4 regions of the Salinicola sp. CPA57 genome follow, and region 1 is predicted to be linked to each of the others. Evidence: predicted binding sites of a transcription regulator. Region 1 holds the regulator's gene; each other region holds the start of a gene.

The links. Region 1 encodes LexA, which represses DNA repair genes until DNA is damaged. Its sites were predicted from a motif close to TACTGTNTANNTANACAGTA; they were not measured.
Region 2: DOM36_RS11455 (PA0069 family radical SAM protein) is a predicted target of LexA. The motif match lies at 2,658-2,677, and genes of this name have one in related genera.
Region 3: imuA (translesion DNA synthesis-associated protein ImuA) is a predicted target of LexA. The motif match lies at 3,523-3,542, and genes of this name have one in related genera.
Region 4: umuD (translesion error-prone DNA polymerase V autoproteolytic subunit) is a predicted target of LexA. The motif match lies at 2,742-2,761, and genes of this name have one in related genera.

What each region holds. Positions count from the first base shown of each region.
Region 1 is NZ_PZJR01000003.1:644,851-649,479, forward strand. Features, by position in the region: gene nagZ (beta-N-acetylhexosaminidase) at 1-536, opposite strand, end outside; gene DOM36_RS05205 (TetR/AcrR family transcriptional regulator) at 623-1,291, opposite strand; gene lexA (transcriptional repressor LexA) at 1,581-2,228, shown strand; gene dinB (DNA polymerase IV) at 2,248-3,324, shown strand; gene purU (formyltetrahydrofolate deformylase) at 3,356-4,204, opposite strand; gene DOM36_RS05225 (ribonuclease J) at 4,469-4,629, shown strand, end outside.
Region 2 is NZ_PZJR01000009.1:340,986-345,614, forward strand. Features, by position in the region: gene DOM36_RS11440 (glycosyltransferase family 39 protein) at 1-207, opposite strand, end outside; gene DOM36_RS11445 (lipid-A-disaccharide synthase N-terminal domain-containing protein) at 222-533, opposite strand; gene DOM36_RS11450 (glycosyltransferase family 2 protein) at 530-1,321, opposite strand; gene DOM36_RS11455 (PA0069 family radical SAM protein) at 1,553-2,629, opposite strand; gene DOM36_RS11460 (GGDEF and EAL domain-containing protein) at 2,895-4,629, shown strand, end outside.
Region 3 is NZ_PZJR01000004.1:29,099-33,727, reverse strand. Features, by position in the region: gene DOM36_RS06155 (error-prone DNA polymerase) at 1-1,213, opposite strand, end outside; gene DOM36_RS06150 (DNA polymerase Y family protein) at 1,210-2,775, opposite strand; gene imuA (translesion DNA synthesis-associated protein ImuA) at 2,729-3,427, opposite strand; gene hexR (transcriptional regulator HexR) at 3,648-4,505, opposite strand.
Region 4 is NZ_PZJR01000005.1:160,888-165,516, forward strand. Features, by position in the region: gene DOM36_RS07260 (DNA cytosine methyltransferase) at 1-979, opposite strand, end outside; gene DOM36_RS07265 (very short patch repair endonuclease) at 963-1,412, opposite strand; gene DOM36_RS07270 (GIY-YIG nuclease family protein) at 1,501-2,247, shown strand; gene DOM36_RS20025 (hypothetical protein) at 2,141-2,620, opposite strand; gene umuD (translesion error-prone DNA polymerase V autoproteolytic subunit) at 2,785-3,228, shown strand; gene DOM36_RS07280 (Y-family DNA polymerase) at 3,225-4,505, shown strand; gene DOM36_RS20030 (hypothetical protein) at 4,572-4,629, shown strand, end outside.

The DNA of each region.
Region 1 (4,629 bases):
TGGCGAGCCCCGCCGTGCCCGGGGAAATGCTTGCCGATCGCGACCATACCCGCTTCGTGAAGCCCTTCGATGAACGCACCAGCCAATGCCGTGACCACCTCCGGATCCGGAGAAAAACTCCGCGAACCGATGGCCGGAGAGCGGTCATCGTCGAGATCCAGAACCGGCGCAAAGGTCACATCGAAGCCACAGGCCGCCATCTCCATGCCCAGGAGCCAGCCCGTGTCCTGGGTCAGCGTCAATGCCGCTTCGGGAGACTCGGCGAATTGCCGACCCAGCGTTGCCATGGAGGGAATCTGCGTCACCCCCTCCTTCAAACGCTGTACCCGGCCACCTTCCTGGTCGATCGCCACCAGAATGTCGGGGCGGCATTCACGAATCTGCCCGATCAGCGTCCGGGTGGTGGCAACGTCCGGCGTATTTCTGGCAAACAGCAGCACGCCGCCGACCTCCGCGCGAGCAATCAACTGCCGCTCCTCATCACGCAGATGAGTCCCTTCCACATCCAGCATGACCGGACCGAGAGGTTGAGTCATAGCAAACACCTGAGACCATTGAGCGCCCGATTCTAGACGACACCGCTGCTGCATGACAGAGCCAGCCGGCCGCCAGAGGGACCGACTCACTCCACGGCCGCGTCGATCCCCTCCAGCGATGCCGGCAGCGGCGCCTGCATGCCGGCTACCACGACGGGCCGCAGATGCCGGATCAGCTCCCGAACCGACATGTGCTCCTGGTACTCGCTATCGGCGATATCTCGCAACGCGTCCAGGCCCGAAAGCGTGAAGACCACCGTGCCCAGCATGAAATGCAGACGCCAGAAACGCTCGGCATCCGGAAGATCCGGCGTTGCCAGGCGCAGCCACGCCACGAACCGGCGAAACGTTTCGCCGTAGTGCTCCTGGATATAGCGCCGGAGATGACCCTGCGCCTGGGCATATGCCAGGCCCAGCAATTTCATGAAAACCTTGAGGCTGTTGCGTTCGCCCGGCACCTCCAGAACGCTGACGGCCAGCTGCTCCAGCAGCACCTCGAGAGGCACCTGTTTGCCCTGGTAGCGCGACTCCAGCCCATCGAGTGCCGCGTTCAAGCGCTGCGAGAACGGATCGAGATAGCGGGCGAACACCGCCTGGATCAGCGATTTCTTGGAACCGAAATGATAATTCACGGCAGCCAGATTGACCTTGGCTCGCGTCGTGATGTTGCGCAGCGAGGTTTCAGCGAAACCCTTTTCGGCAAAAAGGACCTCCGCCGTATCGAGAATACGAGTAACGGTGTCGGAATGGGCCATGTCTTACCTCGCGCCAGAGAACAACAACTTAGAACGATTATGATTCTAATCATTCCGTGACGAGAGGCACAATCCGCCAATTCGTCGGGTCGGGGTCACCACCCCGCCAACTCGAGCCGAAAGGCACTTCCCTCGCCGACAATGACTGGATACAATTCCAGCCTGTATGCATGAACACGCCTGACCATTTGCCGGGCCCGCATGAACCTGGCAGACGGTCAGAAAGCGCCTGGCGATTCAAGCAGGCTCGCACCAATCAGATCGATGACACAGGCCCGGGAGAGACCCAATGGCGAGACCGCTCACCGCACGGCAGCAGACTGTCTATGACTTCATCGTCAAGACGATGGCCGAGTTCGGCTACCCGCCAACGCGAGCCGAGATCGCCCGAGCGCTGGGCTTTCGCTCCCCCAACGCTGCCGAGGAACACCTGCGAGCGCTGGACCGGAAAGGCGTCATCCGCATGATCCCCGGAACGTCTCGCGGGATTCGCCTGCCGGCCAGTGGCAACGAATCCGAGCCCGCCGAGCCTCAGTCGTCCGGTTTGCCGATCATCGGTAGCGTCGCTGCCGGCAGCCCGATTCTCGCGACCGAACATATCGACCGCTACTGCCCGCTGCCGGCCGACTACTTCTCCCCCAGCGCCGATTATCTCCTGCGCGTACGCGGGCTCTCGATGAAGGATGCCGGCATCTTCGATGGCGACCTGCTCGCCGTGCATCGGACCCAGCAAATACGCAATGGGCAGATCGTCGTGGCACGACTGGATGACGATGTCACCGTCAAGCGTTTTCAGCGCGAGGGCAGCCGCGTCACGTTGATCGCCGAAAACGCCGATTTCGAGCCGATCGTGGTCGATCTCGAACTTCAGCATCTGGAAATCGAAGGATTGGGAGTCGGCGTCATTCGCGGTGGCAATGGCTCGGGCCTCCACTGAGTCGTCAGTGTCCGACCCCGTGCGCAAGATCCTGCACGCCGACTGCGACTGCTTCTACGCGGCCGTGGAGATGCGCGACGACCCTTCTCTGCAGGGTGTGCCGCTGGCGATCGGGGGAAGCGCCGATCGCCGCGGTGTGATCGCCACCTGCAACTACCCGGCCCGCAAGTTCGGCGTACACTCGGCGATGCCCACGGCGCGCGCCTTGCGCTTGTGTCCCCAGCTGAAGGTGATTTCACCCGACTTCGACAAGTATCGAGAGGTCTCGCGACAGATCCAGACCATCTTCCACGAGCTGACGCCACTGGTCGAACCGCTGTCTCTCGACGAAGCCTATCTCGACGTCACGCAAGTGTCTCGGTTCCAGGGCAGCGCCACCTGGATGGCCCGATGGCTCAAGGAGGAAGCGCTCGCGAGAACGGGAATCGTCATTTCCGTAGGTGCCGCGCCCAACAAGTTTCTCGCCAAGATCGCCAGTGACTGGGACAAGCCTGACGGTCTGTTCGTGATTCCGCCGGAACGGACGGAGTCATTCATCACCGATCTGCCGGTGAAAAAGCTTCACGGTGTCGGCCCCGCAACGGCGGCCAAACTCGACGCCCTGGGGATCGCCAGTTGCCGCGACCTGCGCATTCAGCCACTGGACCGGCTGCTGGATCAGTTCGGCAAGTTCGGCCGAAGACTTCACGAACTCGCCCACGGCATCGATGATCGGCCGGTCAACGTCTCCCGCGAGCGAAAATCGGTCAGTGTCGAAACCACCTACGACCATGACCTCCCCCACCTTGCCGGCTGCCATCAGGCGTTGGCGCCGTTGATCGAGAAACTCCACGATCGCCTGGCGCGGCACGGAGATCCAGCCATCGCCAAACAGTTCGTCAAAGTCCGGTTCAACGACTTCGCCAGCACTACCCAGGAGACGGGAGCCACCGGCATCATTCACGCGCGCTTTCACGAACTGCTGGAGAGCGCCTGGCATCGGGGAGAACGTCCCGTCAGATTGCTCGGCGTGGGTGTTCGCCTGATGCCGGAACCGGATCATCACCAGTTGGGGTTGTTCGACGACCTCGATGCGCCCGGCACGCGCCTACCCTGAGCTCCGGTCGGCGCTGGTCAAGCAAACACGCTCACGAGAACACCACCGTCTTGTTGCCGTGAATGAGCACGCGGTCCTGCAGATGCCAGCGCAGGCCCCGTGACAGCACCGCCTTTTCCACGTCACGCCCCAGCCGCACCAGATCCTGTGGCGTATGGCAGTGCGACACGCGCTGGATGTCCTGTTCGATGATCGGCCCGGCATCGAGCTCTTCGGTAACGTAGTGGCAGGTCGCGCCGATCAGTTTGACGCCACGCTCGAAGGCCTGATGATAGGGTTTGGCGCCGGCGAACGACGGCAAAAAGCTGTGGTGGATATTGATCACCCGCCCAGCATAACGCTGGCAGATATCCGGTGGCAGGATCTGCATGTATCGCGCCAGCACCACGCAGTCGGCTTCGGCCGCTTCGATCAGACGCTCGGTCCGGGCGAAAGCGGAAGCCTTGTCTTCGGGATCGACCGGCACGTGGTGAAACGGTATACCGTGCCACGCCACCAGGGCGCGCAGGTCTTCATGGTTGGAGATCACGCAGGGAATATCGCAGTCGAGTTCACCGGCGGACCAGCGATAGAGCAGATCGACCAGGCAGTGGGATTCCCGCGACACCATGATCACCACCCGCGGACGCCGGCCGGTGTCACTCAGTCGCCAGGTCATCTCGAACTCGTCGGCGATGGGAGCGAACGCCTCACGGAACGCGTCGGCGCTCAGCGCATTGGACTGAATGTCGTAGCGCATGAAAAATCGCCCCATATCCAGATCGGAATGCTGACTGGCTTCGACGATCGAGCCATCCTGGGCAGCGATGAATCCCGATACGCGCGAGACGATGCCCACGCGGTCGGGGCAGGAAACGATCAAACGGTAATTGTGCGGCATGGCTCTCGGTAACACTCTCTGACTCGGAAATACGCGGTGGCACGAACTTGTGCGGTGACTCGAAAACACGCGCTGGTTCGAAAGCCGCTCTAAAGGACGATTCCGGATGACGGATCATCCCCGGCATGACCCGGCGCGGCCCGCCGCTTCGACGAAAGCGGTATTGTAACGCAACCGCGGAGGCCAGCCACCGCCTCGACGAGTTTGAGCGGGTCGAGACGCATGACTTATAGTGAAACCAGATTTCACCCTTTAAGGATGCCGATGTTCCGTCCGCGCGCGCAGATACGCCCCCGCACCTATCCACCGTTGCTGTTCCATCCGCTGGGCGGCTGCGGAGAGATCGGCATGAATCTGTCGCTTTATGGCTATGACGGCGATTGGATCGCCGTCGACTGCGGCATGATGATCCGACAGGACCTGCC
Region 2 (4,629 bases), on a different contig from region 1:
GGGATAGAGCTCGCCGCCCCGGTGCGGGAACCAGAACTGGCCGGTACGCAGCATCTCCAGGGCATTCAGCGCGAAACGTGGTTCATCGGCGGGCCACGGATCACGTAGGCCGATGCCGATTCCCAATAGCACGATGGTGAACAGCAGCAACAGCAACCAGGTACGACGATATTGCGCCTGTGATGGGTCGGTCCAGAAGCGTCGCATGGCAAGGGTTCCGTTCAGGAGTTCGAGACGTCGTCGGAAAGTGCGGTTCTGGTGGAATCCGTCTGACGCGTCTCCCGGCGGATCAGCATCAGGTTGCGAACGTAGATGATCAGGCCTGTGCCCTGGCCGGCGATGAACACCGGGTCGCGGCGATAGATGGCGTAGGCGAGCAGCGTGGCGCCGCCGCCGAGGCTGAAAAACCAGAAGGCGACCGGAATGATGCTACGCCTGGCGCGCTCGCTGGCGAGCCACTGGATGATGAAGCGTGCCGAGAACAGCGCCTGGCCGATGAAGCCGATGGTCACCCACAGCCATTCCTGATTCATGGCATCGGCTCCGCGTGCGTCGAAATTTTCGGATTCTCAGCGGGGCTGCCGGCCGGCGTCATCGTGTCGACGATGGCCGCAGGCAGTCGGCTACGGCGTCGCAGCCACATCACCCCGACCATATCCACGATCCCTGCCCACAGCCGATTGTTGAGACCGTAATGCGACCGACCGCTGCCGCGCGGGCGGTGATTGACTGGAACGGAAACGCACTCGCCCCCCTGAGCGCGAACCAGGGCGGGGAGAAACCGGTGCATATGATCGAAGTAGGGCAGCGAGACAAAGGCGTCGCGGCGGATCAGCTTGAGACCGCATCCGGTGTCCGGCGTGGCGTCGTTGAGCAACGCCGCGCGGACGCGATTGGCGATCTTCGACGACACCCGTTTTAGCCAATCGTCGTTGCGCTGAACCCGATGACCCGCCACCAGCGTGACATCTCCCTGTCGCGCGCGCGCGAGTAGCGCCGGCAGGTCCGCCGGATCGTTCTGGCCGTCGCCATCCAGCGTGCCGAGCCAGGTTCCGCGGGCCGCCCACGCGGCCTGCCAGACAGAGGTGCTTTGTCCGGCACTGCAAGCGTGACGCATCGGGCGCAGGCGAGAATCCTGCGCCGCGCGCCGGGTCAACAGCTCCCAGCTGCCATCCGTCGAGGCATCGTCGACGACGATGACTTCATGCTCGACATCGGCAAGCGCCAGGCTGATTTCATCGAGCAGGCAGGGGAGATTGCCGACTTCATCCTTGGCCGGTATCAGAATCGAAATCAAGGGAGAATGGAGGCTTGAACGCATTGGTGACGATATCCTGGCCATGTGAACGGGCAACCTGAGAGATCACGGATCGGTTTGACGAAGGGCCGCGGGCCCAACCGCGTCGGTCAGGCCAGGGCAATCGTGGACGATAAGCGCGAGGGCGATCCGTTCATGGTCGTGTTCCAGGCTTAAAGAAATCTTAAGCGACAAGCAGGAAAACGACGTTCCTGCTCAGGGCAGGGTCAAAGGGTGCCTGCCGATTGTCGAAAATCAGCCAAACAGATCCTGCTGCGCGTGAGGCGCGCGAAAGCGCGTGGTATCGAGACCCATCTCCGCCCGTTGGCCCATCTGCAGACGAGCGGCGGCACGGCGAAAACGCTGGTCAATCATGTCCACGAACAGCCCCTCGCCACGCATCCGGTGGCCGAAACGGCTGTCGTTGTTCTGCCCGCCGCGGGACTGGCGGAGCAGGCTCATGACCTTGCCCGCGCGCTCCGGATAGTGCTCCTCGAGCCAGGCTTCGAACAGCGGCGACACCTCGCGTGGCAGTCGCAACAGCGTCCAGCTGGCGGTTCGGGCCCCGGCCTCAGCCGCCCGCGCCAGCAGCGTCTCGATCTCGCTGTCGTTGATGGCGGGGATCACCGGCGCCACCAGCACGCCCACCGGGACCCCGGCTTCATGCAGATCCCGGATGACCTTGAGGCGCGCCGCCGGCGAAGCGGTACGCGGTTCCAGGGTGCGCTTCAGTTCGTTGTCGAGGGAGGTCAGGCTGACGAAGACACGGACCAGCCGCTCGCGGGCCATTTCGGCGAGCAGTTCCCGGTCGCGCAGGATCAACGCGCTCTTGGTCACCAGCGTGACCGGGTGGCGGCACTCCAGCAGCAGTTCCAGCAGCGAGCGCGTCGTACCGTGCTGCGCCTCGATCGGCTGGTAGCAGTCGGTATTGCCGGAGAGGTTGATCGGCCGGCAGACGTAGCCGGGTTTGCACAGCTCCTCGCGCAATCGATCCGCCATGCCGGTCTTGGCGATCAGGCGCGTCTCGAAATCGATCCCGGGAGAGAGATCCCAGTAGGCGTGGCTGGGGCGGGCATAGCAGTAGATACAGCCGTGCTCGCAGCCGCGATAGGGGTTGAGCGAACGATCGAAGCCCAGATCCGGCGATTGATTCCAGGAAAGCGCGGAGCGGGGTGCTTCGAGCTGGACCTGGGTGGCGATACGCGCCGGCAGTTCTTGCTGCCACCAGCCGTCGTCTTCCACGGTGCCATGCGTCGGCTGGAAACGGTTGTCGGGATTGTAGGTCGCGCCGCGGCCTTTCAGCGGGCCGGTAAATCGATAGGGAGACGTCATTCCAGCGACTCCTGTGGTTGGGCATGATGACTGGCTATATATACAGTATCTTGGGCCAGCCTTGCCAGTTCGACAAGTCGCGAATCGGGTCACACCCTATCCGGGTCAAGACCACGACCGGCAACGACGTTCATCGGACCTTCGAAAATATTGTCGAATCTCGTGATGAGGATCGCTGAAGATCAGGGGCCAGATTGCCGATAGCCGTTCAGAGCTTTCTGGCTAGGCGCCGAAAGCGTGCGGGAGACACAGAGGAAGCTGCAGGATGATCAATGGTTCCCATATCTCGTCTGTCGAAGAGCACGAGCGCAAGCGATTATCGAAGCTGCGACAGCTCAATCTGCTCGATACGCCTCCCAGCGAGAGTTTCGATCGCATCACGCGTATCGCCAGTGAGCTTTTCAACCTGCCTATCGCCGCCGTTTCGCTCACTGACGAGAATCGTCAATGGTTCAAGTCGCGAGTGGGGATCGATCATTGGGAGATACCGCGTTCCAAGGCGTGCTGCGGGGAAGTTGCCGATTTGTCTCGGGTGGTGGTGATCCCCGATCTGCTCGAATCGCCGCACTACCGCGATAGTCCTCTGGCGCAATCGGGCATCCGCTTTTATGCCGGGGCGCCGTTGCAAACATACGACGGCTATCTCCTGGGGGCGATGTGCGTTCTGGGCAACGAGCCGCGGAGCGTTACAGAACATGAGATAAGCATGCTGAAGGATTTGGCGGCGATGGTCATGGCCCAAATCGAACTGCAGCATGCCTTTGGCAGGCTCGACCCGCTCACCGGGCTATCCAACAGCAGCAAGTTCATCGAGGATCTGGAAGACCGGGCCCGAGATAGGGCCGGCGTAAGCTGTTTTGCGCTCTATATCGAGCTGATCGACATCGCCGAAATGCACTCGTTGCAGCGTGTCCTGGGGCCGGCTTGTCTCGACGATGTGGCGCGCGAGGCGGCGATGCGCCTCCAGCTGGAACTGGGTGTCGGCAACGTTCTCTATCAGGTAGGGCCCTGCCAGTATGCCTACATTCTGGAAAGCGCCGAGCGCTGTCTGGAGGAGAGTGAAGCGCTGGCTATGGCCCTACGCCTCAGGCAAGTGTTGTCGAGCATGCCGCTTGGGGATGCCGTGCTTTTCGTACTGTGTCCGATGGTGGGGGTAGCGCCTTTCCGCTTGGGCGAAAACGTGCCTGCCGATATCCTTCGAACCTCGCACAGTGCTTGCCAGGCGGCCCGTGACAGCGAAATCGGGGTCAGCCTCTTCTCTTCGTCTTTAGACGAGCAGCATTTTCGGCGTTTTGAGCTGATCAACGGTTTTCGTCATGCCCTCGAGGACGTCGGACAGCTACAGCTTGTCTATCAACCGCGAGTGTCCTTGGCCACCGGCCGCTGTGTGGGCGCGGAAGCGCTCATTCGCTGGCAACATCCGACGCTGGGTTCGATCTCCCCTGACGAGTTTATTTCTTTGATCGAGCACACGGCCATGGTGCGGCCGCTGACTGACTGGGTGCTGCGCCACGCTATCCGTCAGGCCGCCGTCTGGCACCGGCGCGGCCGAGTGTTGCAGATGTCGGTCAATATTTCCGCTGCCAACCTCGGTGAGCCGGATTTCAGTGCTCGACTCGAGAGGTATCTGGCCGAGCAGGCTTTACCGGTGGGTGCCCTCGAACTTGAACTGACGGAGAGTGCTCTGATCAGCAACACCCGGACCGCTCGCGAAGCACTCGATGTGCTGGTCAACGCTGGTATCAGACTCGCTATCGATGACTTCGGTACCGGCTATAGCAGCCTGGCTTATTTGCAGGAGGTGCCGGCCGATGTGGTAAAGATCGACCGCTCTTTCGTCGCCCAGATAGATCAGCAAGCCCGCAGCCAGACGTTGATCAAAGCGATGATCTCCATGGCCCAGGAGCTGGGCTATCATGTGGTCGCCGAAGGCGTGGAGACCCAGGAAAGCTATCGGATACTGCAAGCACTGGGCTGCGACGAAGCGCAGGGTTACTGGA
Region 3 (4,629 bases), on a different contig from region 1:
CCAGCGCGAAGCAGACCGCCGAGTTGGCCGCCGAACCGCGCCCCTGGCACAGGATCTGCCGGCGGCGCGCGAACGCCACGATATCGTGAACGGTCAGAAAGTAGTGCTCGTAGCCAAGTTCCTCGACCAGCGCGAGTTCGTAGTCGATCTGCCGGGAAGCCTTCTCCGGTACACCCGCCGGCCAGCGACGAACGCAGCCCTCGAGCGTCAACTCGCGCAGCCACTCGGCCGGCGTCTTGCCGGCCGGCACCACCTCGTGGGGATAGGTGTAGCGGAGCGCGCCGAGATCGAAATCGCAGCGCGCCGCCAGCGCCGCGCTCGCGGCCATCAGTTCGGCGGGATAGATCGCGGACAGCGCGTCGCGGCTGCGCAGATGGCGCTCGCCGTTGGCGAACAGGGTGTCACCCGCCTCGAACACGCTTCGATGATGGCGAATCGCGGCGAGGCAATCCTGCAGCGCCCGCCGGCCGCGGGCGTGCATGTGAACGTCCCCCGTCGCCAGCGCCGGTATGCCCAGCGCGTCGGCCAGAGCCTGCAGCTGGGCCAGGCGCGCGGCGTTGTCGCAGCCATTCTCGAAGCCGTAGTGGAGCTCCACCGCCAACCACAGCCGATCGGGAAAGGCGCGTGCCAGCCGCTCGCCCACCTCATGATCACCCATCTCGCAATCCGCCACGGCGCCGGGGATCCACAGCGCGAACAGGCCCTCGCCGCCGTCGAGCTCGTCGAGGTCGGCTTCGAGCAGCCGATACTCGCCCTTGGGCGCGCGACCGCGTACGCGGGTGATCAAGCCGCAGAGCGCTTCGTAGCCACGCTGGTTCTCCACCAGCAGCACCAGCTTGATGCCGCATTCGGTGCGAAACTCGGCGCCGACGATCAGGTCGATGCCATGCGTCCGCGCAGCCTGCCAGCCACGCACGATCCCCGCCAGCGTGGCCTCGTCGGTGATCGCCAGCGCCCGATAGCCGAGCCGGGCGGCGCGCTCGAACAGCTCCTCCGCGGTGGAAGCCCCGCGCTGGAAGCTGAAGGCGGAGAGACAGTGCAGCTCGGCGTAGGGCTCTCTAAAGGCGCCCGAACCCGCGCCTGTCGACTCACGGGCGCCCGAAGCGGCAGCGTCGGGCCGCGATGAGGCGACAGCGTCGGGCCGCGATGAGGCGGCAGCGTCGGGCCGCGATGAGGCGGCAGCGTCGGGCCGCTGTAAAAATCCATCGTTCATCCGAACCACCCGTGCAGATACCATCCCTGCCGCCCTGGTTCGCACCAGACCCAGGCATGACGACCGTCGGCCCACTGGGCCAGATAGTAGTCGCGCCGGATGTCGCCGCCGTCCCACCAGCCGCTTTCGATCCGCTCCGGGCCCGCCAGCAGCTGCACCACGTCGTCATCGCAGCGCTGGGGCACGCTGGCCAGCCAGCCCGGGCGCGGCGCGCCGGCGCGGGCGTCTCGCGCCCGCGGGCCAGCGCCATGGAGCACCGCCATTTCCGGGCGGTGTTCGCGATACTCCACCAGCGGCTTGAGCACCGGCTCGCCCAATCGCGCCACCAGCCGCTGATGCAGCGTTGCCCAGGCCTGGGCCTGACGTGCCGGCCCCTCCAGCAGTTCCCGCCGGATCGGCGCATAGGCCGACAATCGAGGCGCGAAAAGCGTCAGGCGCATGACCGGGCCGGCGAGACGCACGCGCTCCAGCTGCGAACGGGTCAGCTCGAGCAGGGTGTCGGGATCTCGCTGCGCCGACACCAGGCCGATCTCGACGGGCTGGGCCGGGCCATCTTCCAGCTCGAACATCAGCCGGAACCGCTCGACGCCCGCATCCTGGCCCATCAGAAACACGCTCAGCTCCTGCAACAAGCGCTTGAGCGGAAAGGTGAGGCCCGTGATGGCATATACCGGTCGATCGAATTCGAAAGTGCGCGAAAACCGCGGCGTCGGGCGGTGGTAGTCGAGCGCCAGCGGCCACTCCCCGCGCAGTTCGCCCAGATGGCGCATCAGGCCGGCCCCGAAACGTCGGGCCAGCGCACTGCGGGGCAGGGCGAAAAGCTCGCCCAGACGCTGGAATCCGCTGCGTTTCAGGGTCTGCACAATGTCTCGATCGGCATCGATGCTCCCCAACCCGGCACGCTCGAGGCGTAGCGTCGCCAACGCCGACTCCAGCCCGCCCTCGTCCACCGCCAGGCCGTCGTGGGCATTGACCAGCACGCGTGCCGCCGCCGGATTGGGCGCGATCACCAGGCGGTGGGAAAAACCGAGCTCGGCGAGTTCCGCCCGCAGTCGCGCTTCCAGACGCGGCCACGGCCCCAGCAGGTCGAGACTGCTGGCGATCTCGAACACCAGCGCGTGGGGATAGTGAAGACTGACCTGAGCGCTGAAACCGTAGGCCCAGGTCGCCAGACGCCGCCGCCAGCGCTCCACCGACTCGGCGTCGAAGGGCGCCGTCTCGAGCCGCTGACTCGAACCGGATCGAGACCCCCTATCTGGCGCGGCGTTGGGCGCCTTGGAAAGCGGCGCGGCGTCGGGCGCCTTAAAAAGCGGCGCGTTAAACAGCGCCTCGGCGAAACCGCGCGCCTGGCCGGGTTTGACCCCCTGATCGCGGGCGGCACGATTGGCAGCGCGAATGCATTGACGCGGTGCCGGCCCGTCGATCAGCGCAAAGGGTGCCTCGGGATTGGCCCGGCGGCGCAGCGCGCCCTCCAGGGCCAGGCGCGGAAACAGCAGGCAGACCCAGCGCATGGGGTCACGCTCCGGCGCCGAAGGCGATTCGCCGCGCAGGGGCAAAGCCACCGCGACACTTGAGGATCTCCAGCTCGGCATGCCGGTGCAGTCGTATTCGCAGCGGCGCCGGCGAGGCTTCGGGCACTTTCGCCAGCGGCCGATGGACGAACGCCAGCGTATCGCCGCTCGCCGCCGCCACCTGCAGCCGGCGCATGAGACGGCTATCGGCCTGCGGCAGCCAGGCAACGACGACGGCACAGCAGCCGGCGCGCAGGCACTGCTCCGTCGCCCACAGCGCTTCGCGACCCTGCACGTCCAGCCAATGGCACTGTTCGAGCGCTACCCCCGCCTGCCGCCACGCCGCCGGATACGGCACGCCCGGTGGCGACACCAGTACTATCGGACGGCCTTCGCGGGTCATCCGCGAGAGTACCGGCCACAGCAAGGCCAGTTCCCCGTTACCGGCGCCCGTCGACAGCAGCTCACTGATCGCGGCCGGCGGCCAGCCGCCGCCCGGCAGGATCGCATCGAGCTGGGCATGTCCGCTGGCAACCGCTTCGCCACGATCGCTATCGACGCCAGCCTGAGCGCGCCAGACCTGGCGGCTGTCGAGCAGAGCCTTCAAGCCGTTCATCGCGGCTTCCTGGTGCAGGAAGGCAACGTACCGGAAGGCAAAGTACGGGCAGGCAAAGTACGGGAAGACAACGTGCAGGGGCGCCAAACCGGCAATCCGTGATGATGATAATCGTGACGAAGCGACATGGTGACGACCAGACGTGACGAATCGGAAGACTCAGTGTCGCCTAGAAAACCATTTACTGTCTATATATACAGTGTCAGGAAGCGCCAAAATCCTCGCCCGACAGCGGGCCATGCGAGCAAAGTCGAGGCTTGGCTCGCATGGCCGGTGGGGACAGAAAAATGATGGTGGAGCAGAAAAATCAGGAAACGTTGTTGGACACTCTCAGCGACCCCAGACTGCGCTTGATCGCCTTGAGCTGATCGGTGATCTGCGGGCCGCGATTCTTGGCCACGCCGACGGCCAGCACGTCGATGGTCAACAGATGAGCGATACGCGAGGTCATCGGAATGTAGACCTCGGTGTCCTCCTGTACGTCGACCGGCAATGGCAGAGTCACCTCGCGGGCCAGCGGCGAATCGCTGGGGCACAGGCCGATCACGGTAGCGCCGGCCTTGACCGCGGTCTTGGCGCTGGCGATCAGCGCCCGGGTACGGCCGGTCTGGGAGATCGCCACCACCACGTCACCCGCTTTCAACGTCGCGGCGGACATCGCCTGCAGGTGCGGATCGGAATAGGCCGAAGTGTGGATCTGGAGACGGAAGAACTTGTGCTGGGCGTCGGCGGCCACGATTCCCGAGGCTCCGTATCCGTAGAACTCTACCCGGTTGGCCACCGCCAGTGCGGCGATCGCCTTGCCCAGCGCCTCGTTGTCGAGGCAATCGCGGACTCGCTCGAGGGTTTCGATGGTGCCGTCGAAGATGCCGTGGGAGAACTCGGCCACGCTGTCGCCATCGTTCATGGTGAACTGGGCGTACTGGCTGCCCTTGGCCATCATCTGCGCCAGCTTGAGCTTGAACTCCTGGAAACCGGCCATGCCCATGGCGCGGCAGAAGCGCACCACCGTCGGCTCGCTGACCTGTGCCTCGCTGGCCAGATCGGTGATCCGCATCAGGATCACTTCTTCCGGGTTGCGCAGCACGAAGCGCGCCACCTTCTGCTCGGAGCGGCGCAGACGATCCATGTGCACACGCAATTCATCGAACAGTGAACGGCTCATGACTGGCCCTCGGGTGACGGCATCAGGCGGTCTCGTCTCTTCAGGTTTCCATAGGGAGATCGACGGCTAGTGTTTTCGACGTCTCCGTCTTTTCGGCACTGTCTTCTCGACACTGTTTTTTCAA
Region 4 (4,629 bases), on a different contig from region 1:
CGCCACCCGGCACGCCATGATCTCCGGCTTTCAACGTCTTCGATGGCAGATCGAGCGGGCTGCCCGTGTGGCCAGGATAGACACGGGCCCCATCCTGGAACTTGTGATTCCAAAAACTCTTGGCTCCGCGCTTGCGCGGATCGGGCACGTCCTGAAGTGCATCGCGAACGGTCCGCCATGGCTTGCGATCTAGCGGGATAAGGCTATCCGACAACTTGCGAATACGGGACTCGGAACGCGCCGGGCGTGCCGGCCGTTTTTTCAGCGAGATTCCGTGCCGGTTCCAGTACTCGCCCGTGACCCATTGGGAGTGAAGAAGCGCATCCTGCGAGTGCGTCGGAGTGGGGAACGACCACTCCGCGCCCAGGTCGGCGCGAAAACCAACGATGAAGACACGCTCGCGCTTCTGGGGCACGCCATAATCGGCGGCGTTCACCAGCGTGGGCACCACGTTGTAGGTCAGCCCGTTGAAATGTTGCGCCCCGGAGGTCTTCTCTTCCTGAAGTCGCTTCAGGTGATCGGCCCACGTCTCGCCCTCGCGGCGTGCCACCTCGGGGAACTCGAGCTGAAGCAAGATGTACTGGTAGTAGTTCGCGAAGCTTGAGCGTGTCAGCCCCTTCACGTTTTCGATGATGAATGCCTTCGGTTTCAACCGGCGCACGACGTCGACCGTGGCCGGGAACATATCGCGGGAATCCCCGAAAGCCTTGTGCCGTCCGCCCATGGAAAAGGGCTGGCAAGGCGGCCCACCGGCAAGAAGGTCGATATCCTCCGGCACTCCCGACCAATCGAACTCCCGCACGTCGCCCGACCAAAGAGGCCAACCCTGGACGAGGGGAAAGCCATTGTTACTGTTCTCGCGAATGGTATCGCAAGCCCAACGGTCCCACTCGACCACGGCCAAGGACTCGAAGCCCGCCAGGGATACCCCCATTGCCAGGCCTCCGGCGCCCGCGAAGAGCTCAACCGATTTCATCATGATCTACTTCCGCTTCGTTGAGGAAATCACGCACGCGCCGCGCCGTGTCTTCCGGGGTGGATAGCTGGCATTCCCAAACGATCAACACTCGCCAACCCATCTCCTGGAGGCGAAGCTGGTTGCGCCGATCGCGCTGCCGGTTCGCCTCTAATTTCTCGCTCCAGAAGGATACCCGGCTCTTGGGTAGTCGGGCCAGCTTGCAGCCCTCGTGACGATGCCAGAAACAACCATGCATGAACACCACGGCCCGTCGCGAGGGGAAGACCAAATCCGGCTTGCCGGGCAAGTGCTTGGCATGCAACCGATACCGAAACCCCATGGCGTGCACCATTCGCCGTAGCTGCATCTCCGGCTTGGTGTCCTTGCCCCGCACACGGGACATGCGCTCGCTCCGTTGGCTACGAGTCAATGTATCCGCCAAACGATCCTCCATATAGCCATGCGTCCCACCGCCATCTCCGCGCTTCGATTAGCATCACGCTATGTCACACTAGCCCAATTCACGGTTGTGGAGCATTGAGATGGACTGCGTAAGAGAGCTAGAGTTTGATTTGCCAAAACACCTCCTTGAAGAACTAGTCACTAACTTCGACGAAATGCCGAGTGGCCCCCTGACTCTAAAAAATGCCTCCACGGCCCAAGAAGCGCAGGGCGTCTATCAGATTTTTCACAAAGGCAATCTGGTATACATTGGTAAAACCTCTTCGAGCAAAGGGTTAAAGTCACGTTTGCAAAGGCATGCTAAAAAAATTACGGATCGAGAAAATCTAGCCATTAAGGATGTTCAATTCAAAGCTATTCGAGTTTATGTTTTTACTGCCGTAGATTTGGAGAGACTGCTTATATCCCATTATAAAAAGCCTAGTGAAACGACATGGCAAAATAAGGGATTTGGGTCCAATGATCCCGGCAAAGAGCGGGATACAACAGCGTTGAAGGATGACCATTTTGACATGCAATTCCCCATCGACCTGAATAAGCGGATAGACTTCTCCGGCGTAAAAATCACAAGCGCCGAAGATCTTCTAAAGCACTTGGCCAGCAACACCTCGTATCTAATTAGATACGAAAAAGAAAAAGGCAAAAAAACTCCTCACCCGGATTTAAAGCAAGCAAAAACAAAGTTGAACGCTAGCATCTACAGCATCAAAGACTGCCTAATTATTCTAAAACAATCGTTAAGCACAACATGGCAAATAACAACTTTCCCAGGGCATGTGATAGTTTATAAAAACAATAAAAACTACCCCCATGGCATTCCAATTTAATTTTCTGAAGCTGGTTGCTGGTCTTAGCCACATACCTTCGCGCCTGACCGACCACCACGCCCAGCAGCATCTCCTCTCGCACGAATAACGACTCACGGCCGTGTAGCGGTATCAGCCGCACGCGGCCGCCGATGCGCCAGGCTCGCGCCAGCAGATGCTCCCCCTCCACTCTCGCGATCGTCAGATCCTCGTTGCCGATCATCCGGTCCTCGTCCGCGATCAGCACATCACCCTCGATCAGCGGGCCGTCGAAGCCGGCGCCCGCTTTCAGCTCAACCGCGAAACAGCTCGGCGGGAAGCTCCCCAGGTCATAGCCCATCAACGCCGGATGCCCCAGCCCCATCATCAGCGGTCCCAGATATTGCACCTGCATGACGTCCCCACGTATGCAAAATTTTCATTATCGGCCCGAGCCGCGCCGTGGCCGGCCTCGTTCCGTTTTCGTCCACCGGGCTACCAAAGAATCATTTGCCCGGCGCTCGCTTTTCAATAAATACTGTATACCCATACAGCATTTCAAAGGAAGGCGAATGCGCTATGTCCAACGTCAAACTGCTCGGCACCCTGCGGCCGGATTCACCCCGCCTTGAGATTCCCTGCCCCGACGTGCTCGCCCGCTGCGGCATCGCCGGGTTCGCCAGCCCGGCGGAGGACTACGCCGGCCGGTCGTTCGATCTCAATGAGCGCTACATCAAGCACAAGGCCGCGACGTTCCTGTTCCAGGCCGTGGGCGACTCAATGGAGGAATACCGCATCCAGGAAGGCGACTACCTGATCGTCGATCGCTCGGTGACCGCCCGCGCCGGTCACATCGTGCTGGCGTTGGTGGAAGGCGAATTCATGGTCAAAAAATGGATCGAGCGAGGCCAATGGCAACTGCTCTGCTCCGGCGGCAACCGCTACCCGCCAATCCCCCTGAACGGCGTCGAGTCGCAGATCTGGGGCGTCGTGCGCTCCAACCACATCGAGTTCCCGGTATGATCGCCATCGTCGACTGCAACTCGTTCTACGTCAGCTGTGAACGGCTGTTCCAGCCCCACCTGAACGGCAAGCCCGTCGGCGTCATGAGCAACAACGACGGCTGTGTTATCGCGCTCAGCAACGAGCTGAAGGCGCTCGGCGTCAAGATGGGCACACCGGCCCACTACCTGAAGGAACAGGTCGCCCGCGGTGAGATCACCCTGTTCTCGAGCAACTACGAGCTCTACGGCGATATTAGTAGCCGCGTACAAGCGGTGCTCGAGGAATTCAGCGCCGGCATCGACCCGTATTCGATCGACGAGTGCTGGGTCGACTTCTCAGGCTTCGCCCCCGGCCAGCTCGAAGACCACGCCCGCGAACTCCGGCGCCAGGTGAAGCAATACACCGGCATTCCCGTGTCGATCGGCGTCGCCCCCACCCGCACGCTGGCGAAAGTCGCCAACCGCGCCTCGAAGAAGATCGCAGGCTTCGGCGGTGTCTGCGTGCTCTACCCCGATAGCCCCCAGACCCAAGGCCTGCTGCAGCGCTGCGAACTGGGCGACATCTGGGGCGTCGGCCGCCGTCTCGCCGAAAAGCTCGGCAACCTGGGCATCATCACCGCCTGGGATCTGCGCAACCAGAACGCCAAAGATATCCGTCGGCGTTTCTCCGTCACCCTCGAACGCACCGTGCTCGAGCTGCAGGAAGTCGACGCCATCGAGATGATGGGGATGGACTTCGCCCGCGAGCGGATCATGACCAGCCGCAGCTTTGGCCGACTCACCAACGACAAGGGCGAGATACGCGAGGCGATCCGGCAGCACGCCCAGCGCAGCGCCGAAAAGCTGCGCAAACAAGGCTCGCTCTGCCGCGCCGTGCTCGTTTTCCTGCGCACCAACCCCCACCGGCAGGATCTCGCCCAGCACAACCCCAGCATGATCATCGAACTGGATAACCCCACCGACGATGGCCGCACCATCGTCGGCGCCGCCATTCAAGTACTCGAATGCCTGCACGCGCCGAACAAGCGCTACATGAAAGGCGGCGTGATGCTGATGGAAATCTGCGATCGCGCGACGGAGCAGCTATCACTGCTCAACGCGCCACAAAGCGATTTCGATCGGGAACGCAGCGAAAAGCTGATGGGCGTGATGGACGAGCTGAACCAGAAGATGGGGCGCGGCACCGTCAGGATCGGCACACCCAGCGCTGGCGCCGCCTGGCATCTGCGTTGTGCGAATCGGTCCCCGAGGTATACGACGAGGTGGGAGGAGATACCAAGGCTAAAGGAGCTATAACACGTCTAAAGGTATGCGTCACTCTGGCCGATAACTCTCAATACAAACCAAACTGAGATATCTGTCATGAGTGAAAAATTTTTCCAAATTGGCGAAACAAGAATAAAAGTGTCAAATATAAAAA